One region of the Paenibacillus sp. sgz302148 genome, then DNA from elsewhere that is predicted to be linked to it. Evidence: riboswitches for the same ligand, from Rfam matches in the RefSeq annotation. Region 1 holds a riboswitch; each other region holds the start of a gene.
The links. A riboswitch is a leader RNA that binds a small molecule or an ion and turns the genes downstream of it on or off. The one in region 1 is predicted to bind cyclic di-AMP.
Positions count from the first base shown of each region.

Region 2: another riboswitch for cyclic di-AMP. It lies ahead of AC0LWM_RS00035 (C40 family peptidase); the one in region 1 lies ahead of AC0LWM_RS17795 (TrkH family potassium uptake protein).
Region 3: another riboswitch for cyclic di-AMP. It lies ahead of AC0LWM_RS08930 (hypothetical protein); the one in region 1 lies ahead of AC0LWM_RS17795 (TrkH family potassium uptake protein).

Region 1 covers NZ_JBVYOJ010000011.1:138,395-142,958, forward strand. Annotated here, with positions in the region: gene uvrC (excinuclease ABC subunit UvrC) at 1-248, shown strand, start outside; gene AC0LWM_RS17790 (CPBP family intramembrane glutamic endopeptidase) at 208-1,875, opposite strand; cyclic di-AMP (ydaO/yuaA leader) riboswitch at 2,101-2,235, shown strand; gene AC0LWM_RS17795 (TrkH family potassium uptake protein) at 2,306-3,649, shown strand; gene AC0LWM_RS17800 (potassium channel family protein) at 3,662-4,324, shown strand; gene AC0LWM_RS17805 (cation:proton antiporter) at 4,379-4,564, shown strand, end outside.
Region 2 covers NZ_JBVYOJ010000001.1:5,155-9,718, reverse strand. Annotated here, with positions in the region: gene AC0LWM_RS00050 (hypothetical protein) at 1-257, opposite strand, end outside; gene AC0LWM_RS00045 (ABC transporter ATP-binding protein) at 254-1,126, opposite strand; gene AC0LWM_RS00040 (CapA family protein) at 1,332-2,309, shown strand; cyclic di-AMP (ydaO/yuaA leader) riboswitch at 2,376-2,530, shown strand; gene AC0LWM_RS00035 (C40 family peptidase) at 2,531-3,409, shown strand; gene AC0LWM_RS00030 (helix-turn-helix domain-containing protein) at 3,469-3,858, opposite strand; gene AC0LWM_RS00025 (helix-turn-helix domain-containing protein) at 4,061-4,264, shown strand; gene AC0LWM_RS00020 (GGDEF domain-containing protein) at 4,276-4,564, opposite strand, start outside.
Region 3 covers NZ_JBVYOJ010000005.1:28,689-33,252, reverse strand. Annotated here, with positions in the region: gene AC0LWM_RS08945 (hypothetical protein) at 1-175, opposite strand, end outside; gene AC0LWM_RS08940 (hypothetical protein) at 178-516, opposite strand; gene AC0LWM_RS08935 (RNA polymerase sigma factor) at 518-994, opposite strand; cyclic di-AMP (ydaO/yuaA leader) riboswitch at 1,369-1,557, shown strand; cyclic di-AMP (ydaO/yuaA leader) riboswitch at 1,645-1,829, shown strand; gene AC0LWM_RS08930 (hypothetical protein) at 1,960-2,400, shown strand; gene AC0LWM_RS08925 (potassium-transporting ATPase subunit F) at 2,518-2,595, shown strand; gene kdpA (potassium-transporting ATPase subunit KdpA) at 2,621-4,300, shown strand; gene kdpB (potassium-transporting ATPase subunit KdpB) at 4,320-4,564, shown strand, end outside.

The sequences.
Region 1 (4,564 bases):
AGGAGGAGGTCCACCGCTTCGCGATTACGTTCCACCGCGAAACCCGGGCCAAGTCGATGACCGTCTCCCAGCTCGACGCGATACCGGGAATCGGCGAGAAGCGAAGGAAGCAGCTGCTCAAGCATTTTGGCTCGATCAAAAAAATAAGAGAGGCCTCAGTCGAAGACTTCAAGCCTCTCAAAATCGGTGAAAAACTAGCGGAGCAAATTATATCCGCGCTCCGGGAAAATCAGGCTCCGCAGGATTAAGCTGCGGAGCTTCTTCCTGTTCCGGAGAAGGCGCCGGCCTCTCCGGCGTTTTCGGCGCTTTCCAAAATTTTGCATGCAGGAAAGCAAGTCCTAATCCCACGACTCCCGGCAGCAGCATGTATACGACGCCCATCACGACATCAAATCCGGTGCCGAGCCCGAACATGGAGATGCCCATCAGGATGCTGTCCATGACCGCATGCATCATAACGGCGGCAATAAACCCGTAGCGCAAGTAGACGAAGCTGAATATAAAGCCGAGCAGCGTCAGCTCGATGACGCGCGAATACATCGGGTACACCGGATACAGCGCATGGCCGGTCGCCCAGATGAAGTTGGATACCAGGACGGCGACGAACGTGTTACGGAATATTTTTTTGAAAAATACGGTGCCGAACATCCGGTAGACGGCTTCCTCTTGAATGGCGGCGCACCATGCCGCAAGCGGAAACAGCCAAGGCCACAGCATGTTGTACGGCGACGAATCGGGATAACCGGTCATCCACATATGGAGCACTTTGTCTTCTACGAAGAAGACGACGGATTGCGCCCCCAGAACGATCAATCCGAATAAGTACCCTAGCTTGATCGCCTGTATCATATGGCTGCCGAATCCAGGCTCGCGCCAGCGCGCCCAGGAACGAAAACCGACGGAACGCCACATTTGATCCCCGGCGGCGAGCGATATGTAGATGATGCCGGCCAGGAGAGCCATATAGAGGCACGTAATAAAAATCCCGATCATAACGGCGGCTTTGTTGCCGTATTGCGAAATGAGCCAAGGATACATGTTGACGATATTGATGCAATAAATGACAAAAAAGAGGATCGACAGCAAAATACCGCGTTTGAAGTGGACATCCTTGCGCCGGACGATCATATAGACGAGTGCGGCGATTCCGAGCACAATGGAAAACAGAGTGAATCCGGCGTAATACAGCCACTGGCCGATATTTTTCTGCTGATTGACATAGTTCAGTTGGTCTTGAGGAACCGAGAATTCGGGCAGGAACGCATTGACCGTGCTTTGCGCCACGCCGATCCGGAGCAGCAGGACGGAATCGCCGAACGCTACGTCCTTATCCTGAAGCACCACTTCTCCCTTGGAAGACCGCTTATCATCCAGAGCCAGCTTGTCGATATCATAGCCTTGTCCGGCTGCAAACTGCTTCGCGGCATCGACTTGCGAACTATCCGGCATGCCGGCCGCAGGCTCGACTTTCGGCGTTTTCGTCCAACCGACGACGGTTCCTTTGGTCATATGCAGCCGAATGGCGTACAACGACTCGCTTTGGGTGGACTTCGCTTCAACGAGATAATAATCGACGGGATATTTCGTTTCATATTTCTGATGATAAGCTTTGGTAAAGTTATGTTTCTCGAAATAACCGGTGATGTCGGCGAACGTCTGGTATGTAACATTGGTGATTTCGGTTTCTTCGCCGAACGTCTTGGCGATATACTCCCGGCTAATGTCCGAAGCTCGTTCCTTGCTGATCACGTTTCCCGGCCCATCGGAAGAAAGCATGAGAGATGGGGCGATTTGGATGGCGATAAATAATACGACGCTGATGACTGCGAGTATGATGAGCTTGGTGTAGGGAACATGAGAACGTAACTCGGTCAATGGATACCCTCTTTTCCTCGATAATTTTCACTTATATTTCTATAAAATAACATAGATGCAGGATAAATATCCATACGCCGAACAAACAACGTCCCGGATGAGTCAAAATCGGCGAATTCAACTGAATTCAAGCCGATTTCGCAAAAAAACGACTTTGTGATTCTGCCGTACAGGGATTATAATCGGGAATGAAATTATTTTGAAAGTGATACGAAACGATTTGAAATTGAATAGAAGCCGAATTTCTTACCGAAAACGGGGGAACCATGTAATTGGGGTGAATTTTGCCGAACAAGGCAAATAGGGTAACTGTAGTACCCGAATCCGTCAGCTAACCTCGTAGGCTTTGCGACAGGATAACTCAACCATTAAAAACGGCATGGGCTTCCCGTGTCGTTTTTTTGTATTTTGCAAAAAGGTGGAATTGAATTTGAAAAACACGAAGTCGAAGCTGCCCCGGCTTACGCCGCCGCAAATCCTGGCTACCGGATTTGCTCTCATTATTCTGATCGGCGCGGTCTTGTTATCGCTGCCGGTGGCGTCAACGGACGGGCAATCGCTCCCGTTCATCGACGCGTTGTTTACCGCAACTTCGGCTACGTGCGTAACCGGACTTGTCGTTGTCGACACGGGGACGCACTTTACGATGTTCGGCCAGGTCGTCATCATGCTGCTGATACAGGTAGGCGGACTCGGCTTCATGACGATGGCGACGCTGTTCGCGATTATGCTCCGCAAGAAGATATCGCTGCGCGACCGGCTGATTCTGCAGGAAGCGATGAACCAGAACAGTATGGAAGGCATCGTCAGGCTGATTCGCAAAGTGATTATTTATTCGCTTGCCATCGAAGGAGCAGCTGCCGTAATTTTTGCGACGCGCTGGTCGTTCGATATGTCGCCGGGAAAGGCGATTTATTACGGCATTTTCCATGCCGTCTCCATGTTCAACAATGCCGGCTTCGACTTGTTCGGCAATTTCGGAAGCTTGATGCCGTTTGTCGACGATTTTGTCGTCAACGTGGTGGCCATGGGATTGATCGTCCTTGGCGGGATCGGTTTCATCGTCATGTCGGATATCATTGAATACCGCAAACATCGCCGGTTGTCGCTGCATTCGAAGGTCGTATTGTCCATGACCGCTTTTCTGATCGTATTCGGCGCCGTCGTTATTTTTATTTTCGAATACTCGAATCCGAAGACGCTCGGCAGCTTAAATTGGGCCGGCAAAATATTAGGCTCGTTTTTCCAGTCGGTTACTCCTCGTACGGCCGGAGCCAATACGCTCGATATCGGTTCCATGCGTCAGGCATCGCAATTTTTTATGATTATACTCATGTTCATCGGCGCATCGCCGGGCTCCACCGGGGGCGGGATCAAGACGACAACCTTTACGACGCTGATCGGGGCGGTTATCGCGATGATTCGCGGGAAGGAAGACATCGTGCTGTTCCAATACCGGCTGGCGAAGGACCGGATTTTTAAAGCATTGACGATTACGTTACTCGCATTATCCCTCGTCGTCATCGTTTCGATGGTATTGTCGACGACGGAGGACCACAATTTTCTCATGATATTATTCGAAACGACGTCGGCGTTCGGTACGGTCGGCTTGACGATGGGACTGACGATCCATTTGACGGTGTTCGGAAAAATATGCATTGCACTCATGATGTTTGCCGGGCGGTTAGGGCCGTTGACGCTTGCTTATGCGCTTCAGCCAAAAACAGAAAAAGAATTGTACCGTCACCCGGAAGGAAAAATTATTATTGGATAAGGAGAATTCGCAATGGAGGCAAGTCAATTTGCAATTATCGGTTTAGGGCGGTTCGGCTCCAGCATCGGTCGCGAGCTGATCAATTTGGGGCATGAGGTGCTTGGCATCGACCGGGACGAAGAAACGGTGGACGAGATGAGTCATGTTCTGACGCATGCCGTCGTCGCGGACGCAACGGACGAAGAGGTGCTAAGGTCGCTTGGCGTCCGCAATTTCGACTGCGGCGTCGTCGCGATCGGAGACGATATCCAGGCCAGCATCATGGCGGCGATTTTGCTGAAGGATTTGGGCGTCAAAACCGTCGTCGCCAAAGCGCTGTCGGAGCTGCATGGCCGGGTGCTGGAGAAGGTCGGCGTCGACCGGGTCATTTATCCGGAGCGGGATATGGGCATTCGCGTCGCTCACCAGCTTGTTTCGCCGAACTTGCTGGATTATATCGAGCTGTCGAACGATTATACGATCGCCGAGCTGTCGGTTCCGAAATGCCTTTCCGGCAAATCGCTCCAGGATCTCAATATGCGGGCGCGCTTCGGCTGCAGCATCGTGGCCATCAACAAGAAGTCCGGCGTTATCATTGCCCCGACGGCAGGCGACGTGCTGAACGAAAAAGACGTCATGGTGCTCATCGGCACGAACGAACAAATCGAAGAATTCGAGCATACCGTCATCCGATAAAGTGTGTATTGAACTTGACGAAAAGTGGTAAGCTTCCATTGAGGTGAGCGTTTTTTGGAAACAACGGCTACAGCAGTCATTCATCATATTTTGTATTTGCTCATCTTTATATTTGCCTTGGGCATGGTGTCGGGACGTCTTGCGCAGTGGCTCAAAATCCCTGACGTCGTCTTGTTCATCGTGGCCGGCATGATCGTCGGGCAAGGCTTTCATCTCATTAACGAAACGAGCGCTTCGCTA
Region 2 (4,564 bases), on a different contig from region 1:
AAGATTGGATTTTGCACATGCAAATACGTCACTTGTTCCTGCGTTTCGTCTTCGTTACGTACATAGCCGAACCCGAGCCAAGCCGCTACCACGAACAATAAGGCGGAACTTATCGCATAAGAACTTAATACCGGATTCGGCTTATACGTATACAATATAGGAACGATGACGACATAGAACAGATACGATGCGAAATAACGGTAGGAACGAACGTAATCGACGGCCAATAGCGGAATGATGCGCCATAGCTTCATCATGATGCCGATTCCTCGCTTTGCTTGCTCATATATATGATTGAGCCTTTCATCTGCAGAATGGCTGCAATCGTCGCATCGCTATAATCCGCTAGGACATGCATGATCGCCAAGCCGTCAAGGTATTCCCAACTCCGCATATGCGGCATCGATTTTAAGGCGATCTCGGCGGCTTGGTCCGGCAGTTTGGCGTGTATGACGGCATACGGTTCGAAAATCGAACGATGCTGTGCCATATGGATTATCGGCCGGTCTGCTTCATGCAGCTTGCCTTGGCTTAAGGTCAGCCGCCTCGTGGCGATCGCCTCCGCTAGCTCAGGTTCATGGCAAGTGAAGATCATCGCGATGCCTTGAAGCTTCAACTCGCGCAGAAGCTCGATGAATTCACCTTGAGCGGCGATATCCAGACCCGACAACGGCTCGTCCAATATGAGCAGATCGGGTTTAAGCAATATGGACTGCATGATACCCACCTTCTGGAGCATGCCTTTGGAAAAGTCGCGAATCCACGTCCGGCCGGTCCCTTCCAGGCGAAATAACCGCAAAAGCTCGCCAATCCGTTCATCCAGCGCATGCTGCTGCATGCCCTGGATCCGGCCCAATCGGTACAAATATTCCGCAGGGGTAAATCTCATTTTCGGAAATCGATCGGGGACATACCGGATGATGGCGGAAGCGTCGAAGACACGTCGCGACCCTCGGGACGCTGCGGTTAATCCTGCGACGATGCGGAGCAGCGTGCTTTTCCCGGAGCCGTTAGCGCCAAGCAGCGCGATCGTATCATGGCGAAGCAACGTGAGTGAAATATCGTCGAGCACGATTGTGCCTTGATACGATTTGCTAATTCCCGTTAATGAAACGATTTCCTTCATAGCGTCCGCCTTTCTTCTCATCTCCAATGTGGCTTATTATACCATACTGAGGTTTGCAGCAAAAAATCGTATGATATGTTCGGCCAGTGCAGATGCTATATAAAGTTTTTACGAAAGGGGGCTCTCGTTCATTATTGGGATCCGAATCGGCATACTGATTGGAGTGTTATTCAGCGGGTGGTACCAGGTACAGTCTGATGCCGCCATGGCTGCAAGCAATGATCGCCCTGTTCGCATCGTCTTTGCCGGAGACGCCATGATGGACGGCTCCGTTAAAGAAGCTATTCGCAAGAATGGGCCGCAATTTCCGTTCACTCAAGTAAGGAGCGAAGTGCAGCAGGCGGATTTTGCCTTTATGAATCTCGAAACCTCGGTGACGAATCGCACCCGCAAGGATACGAATCAAATATACAACTACAGCGCGGATCCGATCGCGCTGCAAGGCGTAAAGGATGCCGGCTTCGACCTGGTATCGATCGCGAACAATCATACGATGGACTTTCTGCAGCAAGGGTTCTCCGATACGCTCGCACATCTGGACCATTATGGTTTGCCGTATGTAGGCGGAGGGCATAACGAAGCGGAAGCTTATGCGGGAAAAACATTTGCGATCGGCGGATATCAGGTTAAATTTATGGCTGTCTCCCGCTTTCTGCCGACAGGGGAGTGGTTTGCGGGGCCTAATCGGGCAGGCATTGCCAATGCTTACGAGCAGCATAAAGTCATCCAAGCCGTTCGCAGGGAACGGGAAGGCTGCGATTATTTGTTATTGTACATTCATTGGGGCGTTGCCGGACATCATCGGCCGGAGACATGGCAGCGGCAATTCGCCAAGGAGATCATTGATGCAGGCGCGGATGCCGTCATCGGCAGCCATCCGCATGCGCTGCAGGGCTTCGAATATTATCGCGGCAAACCGATTGCATATTCCATCGGCAACTTTTTGTTCCCGAATTATGTTCGGAAGGCGAAGGCCGAGACAGGTTTGCTATCATTAGTCCTGGATCGCGGCAGCATCGGAATCCAGTTTTCGCCATATGAAATCCGTGACAATCAAGTGGTCAAGCTTGGGAAAACCGCGGTGGACAACCGACTTCGCCACCTTCAGACGATATCGTACGGGGTAGAGCGGGATGGCAACCGGTTTATGCCCAAAGGCTTAAACGATAGACCTGCCAAATGATTGTAAGCAATTGTCACATCATTAGGCGTTGATCGAGAAGGAATATAGTGCTAAAATATCGAAGTGTCAAAAAAATTGCCGAATCCATGAGCAGCACAAGTTCTGGTACGGGGGACTTCTTTATTGGGGTGAATGTTTGCCGTTTATGTTCAAGCGGCAGGCTAGGGAATACCTCTTCCCGAATCCGTCAACTAACCTCGGAGGCACCAAGGAGGAACAAATTGAATACTTTTTCCAAAGCAGTTGTTTTGTCGTGCGCAATTTTTGCAGGCGGCTTGTTTGCCACATCCGAATCGTACGCAGCGGAGCCGATTTACGGCGTCAAGGTACAGGTCAACGATTCGCTCATGAATACGTCCGACACCGAGGCGTATATCGACAGCAGCGAAAAATTGCAGGTGCCTTTCCGAATTACGGCGGAGAGTCTCGGTTATACGATTCAATGGGAAGCGGACGACAGCGGCGCAAAACGAGTGATCATGAAGAAGGACGACCAATCCGTCATCATGAAAACGGGCGATAACTATGCCCTTGTGAACGACAGCAAAGTGACGTTCGACTACCGCATCGACCTAACGCAAAAAGTAGTGTACATTCCGGTTCGCTTCTTCTCGCAGATCGGCGGCGTGGACATCAAGTGGAACGAAAACAGCGAACTCGCGATGATTTCTACCGACGGCGGGGAACATAAGCCGTTATGGACGGAAGCGGACAAGAAGAAGCTGGTGCAGAAGGCGGAAGTAAGCAAGCAGCAGCAGTTGCTACAATTGGCAAGCAATTACTTGGGAACACGTTACGTATGGGGCGGAACGAGCCCGAACGGCTTCGATTGCTCCGGTTTTGTGCAATTCGTTTATCAGAAGCATGGTATCAGCCTGCCAAGAACATCGAGACAAATGTACGCGGAGCTGAGCCAATCCGTATCCGAATTGAAACAAGGCGATCTTGTATTTTTCGCCGCGGGCAGCACCATTTCACATGTCGGCATCTTTGTCGGCAACAATCAATTTATATCGGCAACGGACGACGGAGTAGCGATCAAAAGCTTGTCCGGCGGTTATTGGGGCCCCAAATACATAGGTGCGAAGCGTGTTTTGTAAACGTAAGCAAGATCAAACAAAACCTCTCGAAACCGGTTATGCCGGGAACGAGAGGTTTTTTAATAGCCCTTCTTATTATCTTCGCTTTGCTGTTTTTTCCAGAATAACGCGGTGAGCATGTGGCCGATCCATTCCTTGTCCTCATCCGTCAAAACGATCCCGTCCAGCATCATATTGTTATTCATAATAAACCGGCGCAAATTAATCGGTTCGGACGATGAAGGGGCAGAAGGTCGATCCTCCAGGTAACCTGCGGCTTTCATCAGTTCGGTATAGGAAACATTCAATCCGTCGGATAGCTTCTGAATAATGTCGGGTGACGGAATGCCTCGATTGCCGTTTTCGAGCTGCGAAATATAAGCGGCGGAAACGCCGGAACGGTGAGCGACCTCGCGTATCGTGAAACCCTTTTGTTTGCGGATGTCTTTCAATTGGTTATAAAAGTACATGGACATCCCTCCGTATGCCAGAGTATACAAAAGTAAACATTCGTAAACATCCTCATCATACCACGATGTCATGCACGAAACAATGCCGCCATAGAACCGAATGCCAGCATTCTCTCGTCGATTGCAAATGCGAACAAAAATGATTGCAAAAGCAAACAAAGTGGGTTATAATGGGAACAGCATGGGAACAGGGGCGGTGTAGATGAAAATTTACGTAAACGACGAGTTTGTCAAAACCCGATTGATCCGAGGAATGACGCAGCGGGAGCTGGCCGAACGAACGGGGCTTAGCCGGGGGTATATCAGCTTGCTGGAGCGTGCCGCGAAGTCAGTGGGGCCGGCCGCCGCGAAACGGTTGTGTCATGCGCTGGAAGCCGACCTCGAACAAATATTTGTTCTTCGTTAATGCAAATGCTGTTAGCCTGCATGTTCTTTCTTCTTCCTTGCGGAATACCCGGTTACTTTGTTCTTGCCGGTTGTCTTGGACTCGTACATTGCGGCGTCCGCTTGCTTGATCAATTCCTCGGCAGTTAACCCTGCCTTGTACGTGCTGTATCCGACGCTGATCGTGACGATCGATTCGGATTCAACGCGACTGCGTATCGATTCCGCTACTTTAGCCGCATCGGCCTTCGGATCAGTCAGAAGCGCCACCAGCTCCTCCCCGCCGTAACGGCCGGGAATGCCGATGCCCTCCGTTTCCTCC
Region 3 (4,564 bases), on a different contig from region 1:
CAGGAGGGATGCCCGCATCCACAAGCCCTTTGTAAAATTGGCCGACGGCCAGCCCCATCTGAGCGCCTGCTTGTTCTGAATACAGCGATTTGATAAGCTCATTCACTAGCTTGGGGACTTTATCCGACATGACCTCCATCAGTTCGCCGATTTCTTTTGTAGGGATATTACTCATAACTAACATCTCCTTATCAGTTGATTTAAAGTATGATATGCCAGGCTCGGCATTGTCATCTTGAAGATCCAATTCACCAAATCCAGCGGGGAATCCACAGTTTGCTCCAGCTCCGTCGCTTTGGACTTCACTTGCTTGAGCCACGCCGACTTCTGACCGGGAGGGAGCGAAGCGGAGATTTGCTGCATTTGCCGGAACAATGTCAGCTCTTCCTTCAAATATTGTCTGAACCGGGGATCTTGGCGGATCAATTCAAACACTTGCATTTTAGACTCCGCATCCAACCAGCCTGCAACATATTGCAATGCAAGCTCCCGCAGTTCTTGTTCCCGCTGATCCATGCTACCCCTCCTCCATCCAGTTCATTAGTTTTCTTTTTGCATAATAACATTTGCTCTTGATAGTCCCTTCCGATAATCCCGTAAGCTGCGCAACTTCCCGGTAGGTAAGACATTCTACGTAAATACAATACATAATCGTTCGGGAGACTTCGTCCAATCGACTCAGCATTTCGGATAAATCAGCACGCAAGATGAGCCGGTGTTCGGGGGAAGCCTCATGCGCCTGTGCCTGCTCCAGCTCGATTTCACTGCTTGTTTCCATATTTGACTTGCGAAGCCGATCGACCATTTTATGGTGTGCGATTGTTAAAATCCAAGCTTTCATGGATCTGACGCGAGGCGCTTTGTCCAGGTTCGTATAAACAGATAAGAAGGTGTCTTGAAAAATATCTTCAATCAGATGCGTGTCACGAAGCTTATATTTCAAATATGAATAGACGCGATCTGCAAATTGTTCGTAGATTCCGTCAAATTCCACATTTCCCCACCCCCTCACTACAATAGTCGTTATCAAACCGAGATTAGTTCGAATCGCCCGATGATTTTTGAAAAATATTTTTATTGGACTAGCAGAAGTTCAATAAACGCACTAAAATCATACTTTCCTCCCATTTCCTCAACTATGAACACGATTTGAGCTCTTTTCTTGCTTTTCGCAGCTTGGATCTGCAAGATTCGAGATAATCGCCGAACGACAGAGATAATCCAAGAAAACAAAAGGTTATCCGTCAAGTAAGCGCTCCACTCCTTCGCAGGTTTCCAATTCGTGCCTCATTTCGCTTGAAAGCCGCCTTTACAGTTTCAAGAGCGAGGAGTATGATTCAATTCATGATTTACCAATTCAACGAATTGCTTCAATGATCGCTGAGTTTCCGAACAGGAAAACGGGGGAACCAACCGCGATATGGCCGTCTGTGTGAGAGCGGATTGCGATGTCGCATGGGGTGAATCCTTAAGGTCAAACAAGATGACCTTGGGGTAGGGCGAACTCTCACCGCCCGAATCCGGCAGCTAACCTCGTAAGCGTGGATGGAGAGAGGAGTGACACCGTGATCGTGTAAACGACCGCAGGGGTTAAAGCCTCTGTGGTTTTTTATTGTCCAAAAACGAAATGTGATGAATCATAATGCATCTTTATCGCTGAGTCTCCGAGCAGGAGAGCGGGGGAACCAACGGCCGCGGGCCGATGTGAATAAGCATCGGGCCGAAGCCACGGGGTGAATCCTTAAGGTCAAACAAGTTGACCTTGGGGTAGGGCGACTTCCACGTCCGAATCCGACAGCTAACCTCGTAAGCGTATAGGGAGAGGCAACGATTGTCGTGCTTTCCAACTGCGATTCGAATAACGAATCGCATGATGCCGGAAGCCTGCGAGAAGAGTTCCTCATCTCGCAGGCTTCTTTGTTGTTGCTTTCTCCTTAAAGTACAAGGAGGAGAATTGGAATGGAGAATACCTATCAGCCGGAGGAATCCGACGGGGAACCGCAGTTTACGCTGGTGTACGCACCGAACAAAGCGGGAGAAAATTTTGTGAAGCTTTTGAAATATAAAAAAATTCCGTATGCCGTCTTGACGAATACCGAAGAGGCAAGAAGCTATTGGACCGGCCTCGGCGTACAGCATGTCATCTGCATCGATTCGGCGGATCACCAGACTTGGATCGTGCCTGAGGTGGCCGTCGGCAATGTTTACATTTTCGAACAAAGCCTGAATTTGTGCTGCCGTTTCATTCAGGTTTGCCGGACGTGGACGTCCAAGTCGATTTATGTCATTACGCAAGGGGCAAATCCGCGGATGATCTATCGGGGGTTAGGCGCGGATTGCGTCGTGCATTCAAGAACCGGTGAGGTTGCGTTTCTGCTGCAATCCTCCGAGAACGGGTAGGAGTTGATATTCAATGTTGGACTTATATATGATTTCGGCGCTAGCCGCCGCGTTCGGCTTGTTTTACGGATTTCTCCGTTGGTGCGACAGCGTGGTTGAGACGGGAGGCGAGCCGAAATGATCGTCGTGCTGATCGCAGCGCTGTTCGTATTCGTATATTTGGCTTATGCGCTAGTGAATCCGGAGAAGTTCTAATGTAAAGATGCGGAGGAGAGTTTAGATGGGAATGATACAAATCGCCGCGGTCATCGCGCTGCTTTTATTGCTTGTCAAACCTTTGGGGACGTACGTGTATCGCGTCTTTTCCAATGAATCGAATTGGAGCGACAAGCTGTTCGCGCCGGTCGAGAAGCTGATATATAAAGCTGTCGGCTTGCGCAACCGCTCCGGGATGACATGGAAAAAATACGCGTTAAGCTTTATTCTGACCAACATTGCGCTGGTTGCGATCAGTTATATTGTATTGCGGCTGCAAAAAGGTCTGCCGCTGAACCCAAGCGGGACCGACAACATGGAGCCGACCCTGATTTTCAATACGGTCATCAGCTTTATGACCAACACGAACCTACAGCATTACAGCGGCGAATCAGGACTTAGCTATTTCTCGCAAATGGCGGTTATCACGATGATGATGTTCACCTCGGCGGCGACCGGCTTTTCGGTGGCGATCGCGTTCGTGCGCGGCATTACGAGCAAAGGGCAGCATATCGGCAACTTCTTCGAAGATTTCATCAAGGCGCATACGCGGATTTTTTTCCCGTTCGCCGTTGTCATTACGCTGCTGCTCGTCGCCTTGCAGGTGCCTCAGACGCTGCAGCCTACGGTTACGGCGACAACGCTTGAGGGGGCCGTGCAGCAAATCGCGATGGGCCCGGTTGCTTCGCTGGAATCAATCAAGCATTTAGGCACGAACGGCGGCGGATTTTTCGGAGCGAACTCTTCGCACCCGTTTGAAAATCCGAACGCGTTAACGAACGTCATCGAAATGCTGTCGATGTGGGCGCTGCCGGCGGCATTGCCGTATACGTACGGATTGTTCGCCCGTAACAAAAAGCAAGGCTGGGTGATTTTCTCAGCGATGATGACGTTGTTCATCCTGTTTCTGTCGATTGTCTTTTATTCGGAAAGCCAAGGCAATCCAGCCATTAATGCGCTTGGCGTCGATGCTTCGCAAGGCAGCATGGAAGGCAAAGAAGTCCGCTTCGGTATCGCGCAGTCGGCCTTGTTCACGACGGTGACGACGGCGGCAACGACCGGTACGGTCAACAATATGCACGATACGCTGACGCCGCTCGGTCAGATTACGCCGCTTGCCTTGATGATGCTGAACTGCGTGTTCGGCGGCAAAGGCGTCGGACTCGTCAATATGCTGATGTACGCGATACTGGCCGTGTTCTTGTGCGGGTTGATGGTCGGGCGAACGCCGGAATTTCTAGGCAGAAAAATCGAAGCGCGCGAAATGAAGCTAATTGCAATCGCGATTCTAGCGCATCCGTTCATCATATTGGCACCTACCGCGATTGCGTTTCTCACCGATCTCGGAAAAGGCGCGATTACGAACCCGGGCTTCCACGGCATCTCGCAAGTGTTGTACGAGTATACGTCGTCCGCTGCGAATAACGGCTCCGGCTTCGAGGGACTTGCCGACAATACGCCGTTCTGGAACATCTCGACCGGACTCGTCATGCTGTTCGGCCGCTATATTTCGATGGTGGCGCTGCTGGCTGTGGCGGGATCGATGGTCCGCAAGCAATGGGTGCCTGAAACGATCGGCACGTTCCGCACGGACAACAAGCTGTTTACCGGCATTCTTGTCGGAATCGTGCTGCTCATCGGCGCATTGACCTTCCTGCCGGTGCTGGCGCTTGGACCGATCGCCGAATATTTGACGCTTCGATAATGGGAGAGGTGCAATGATCATGGGAACTCCGCGTAAAAAAATGTTGACCGCGCCGATTGTGAATCAAGCGGTTAAAGATAGCTTTAAGAAACTAAACCCGGTGCAAATGATGAAAAATCCGGTCATGTTCGTTGTTGAGGTTGGCACATTCATCGTGCTGTTGATGGTGTTGTTTCCCGGATATTTTCATACGACCGGGGACCTTGGGTTTAACATTACCGTGTTCTTGATTCTACTGTTCACGCTGCTGTTCGCGAACTTCGC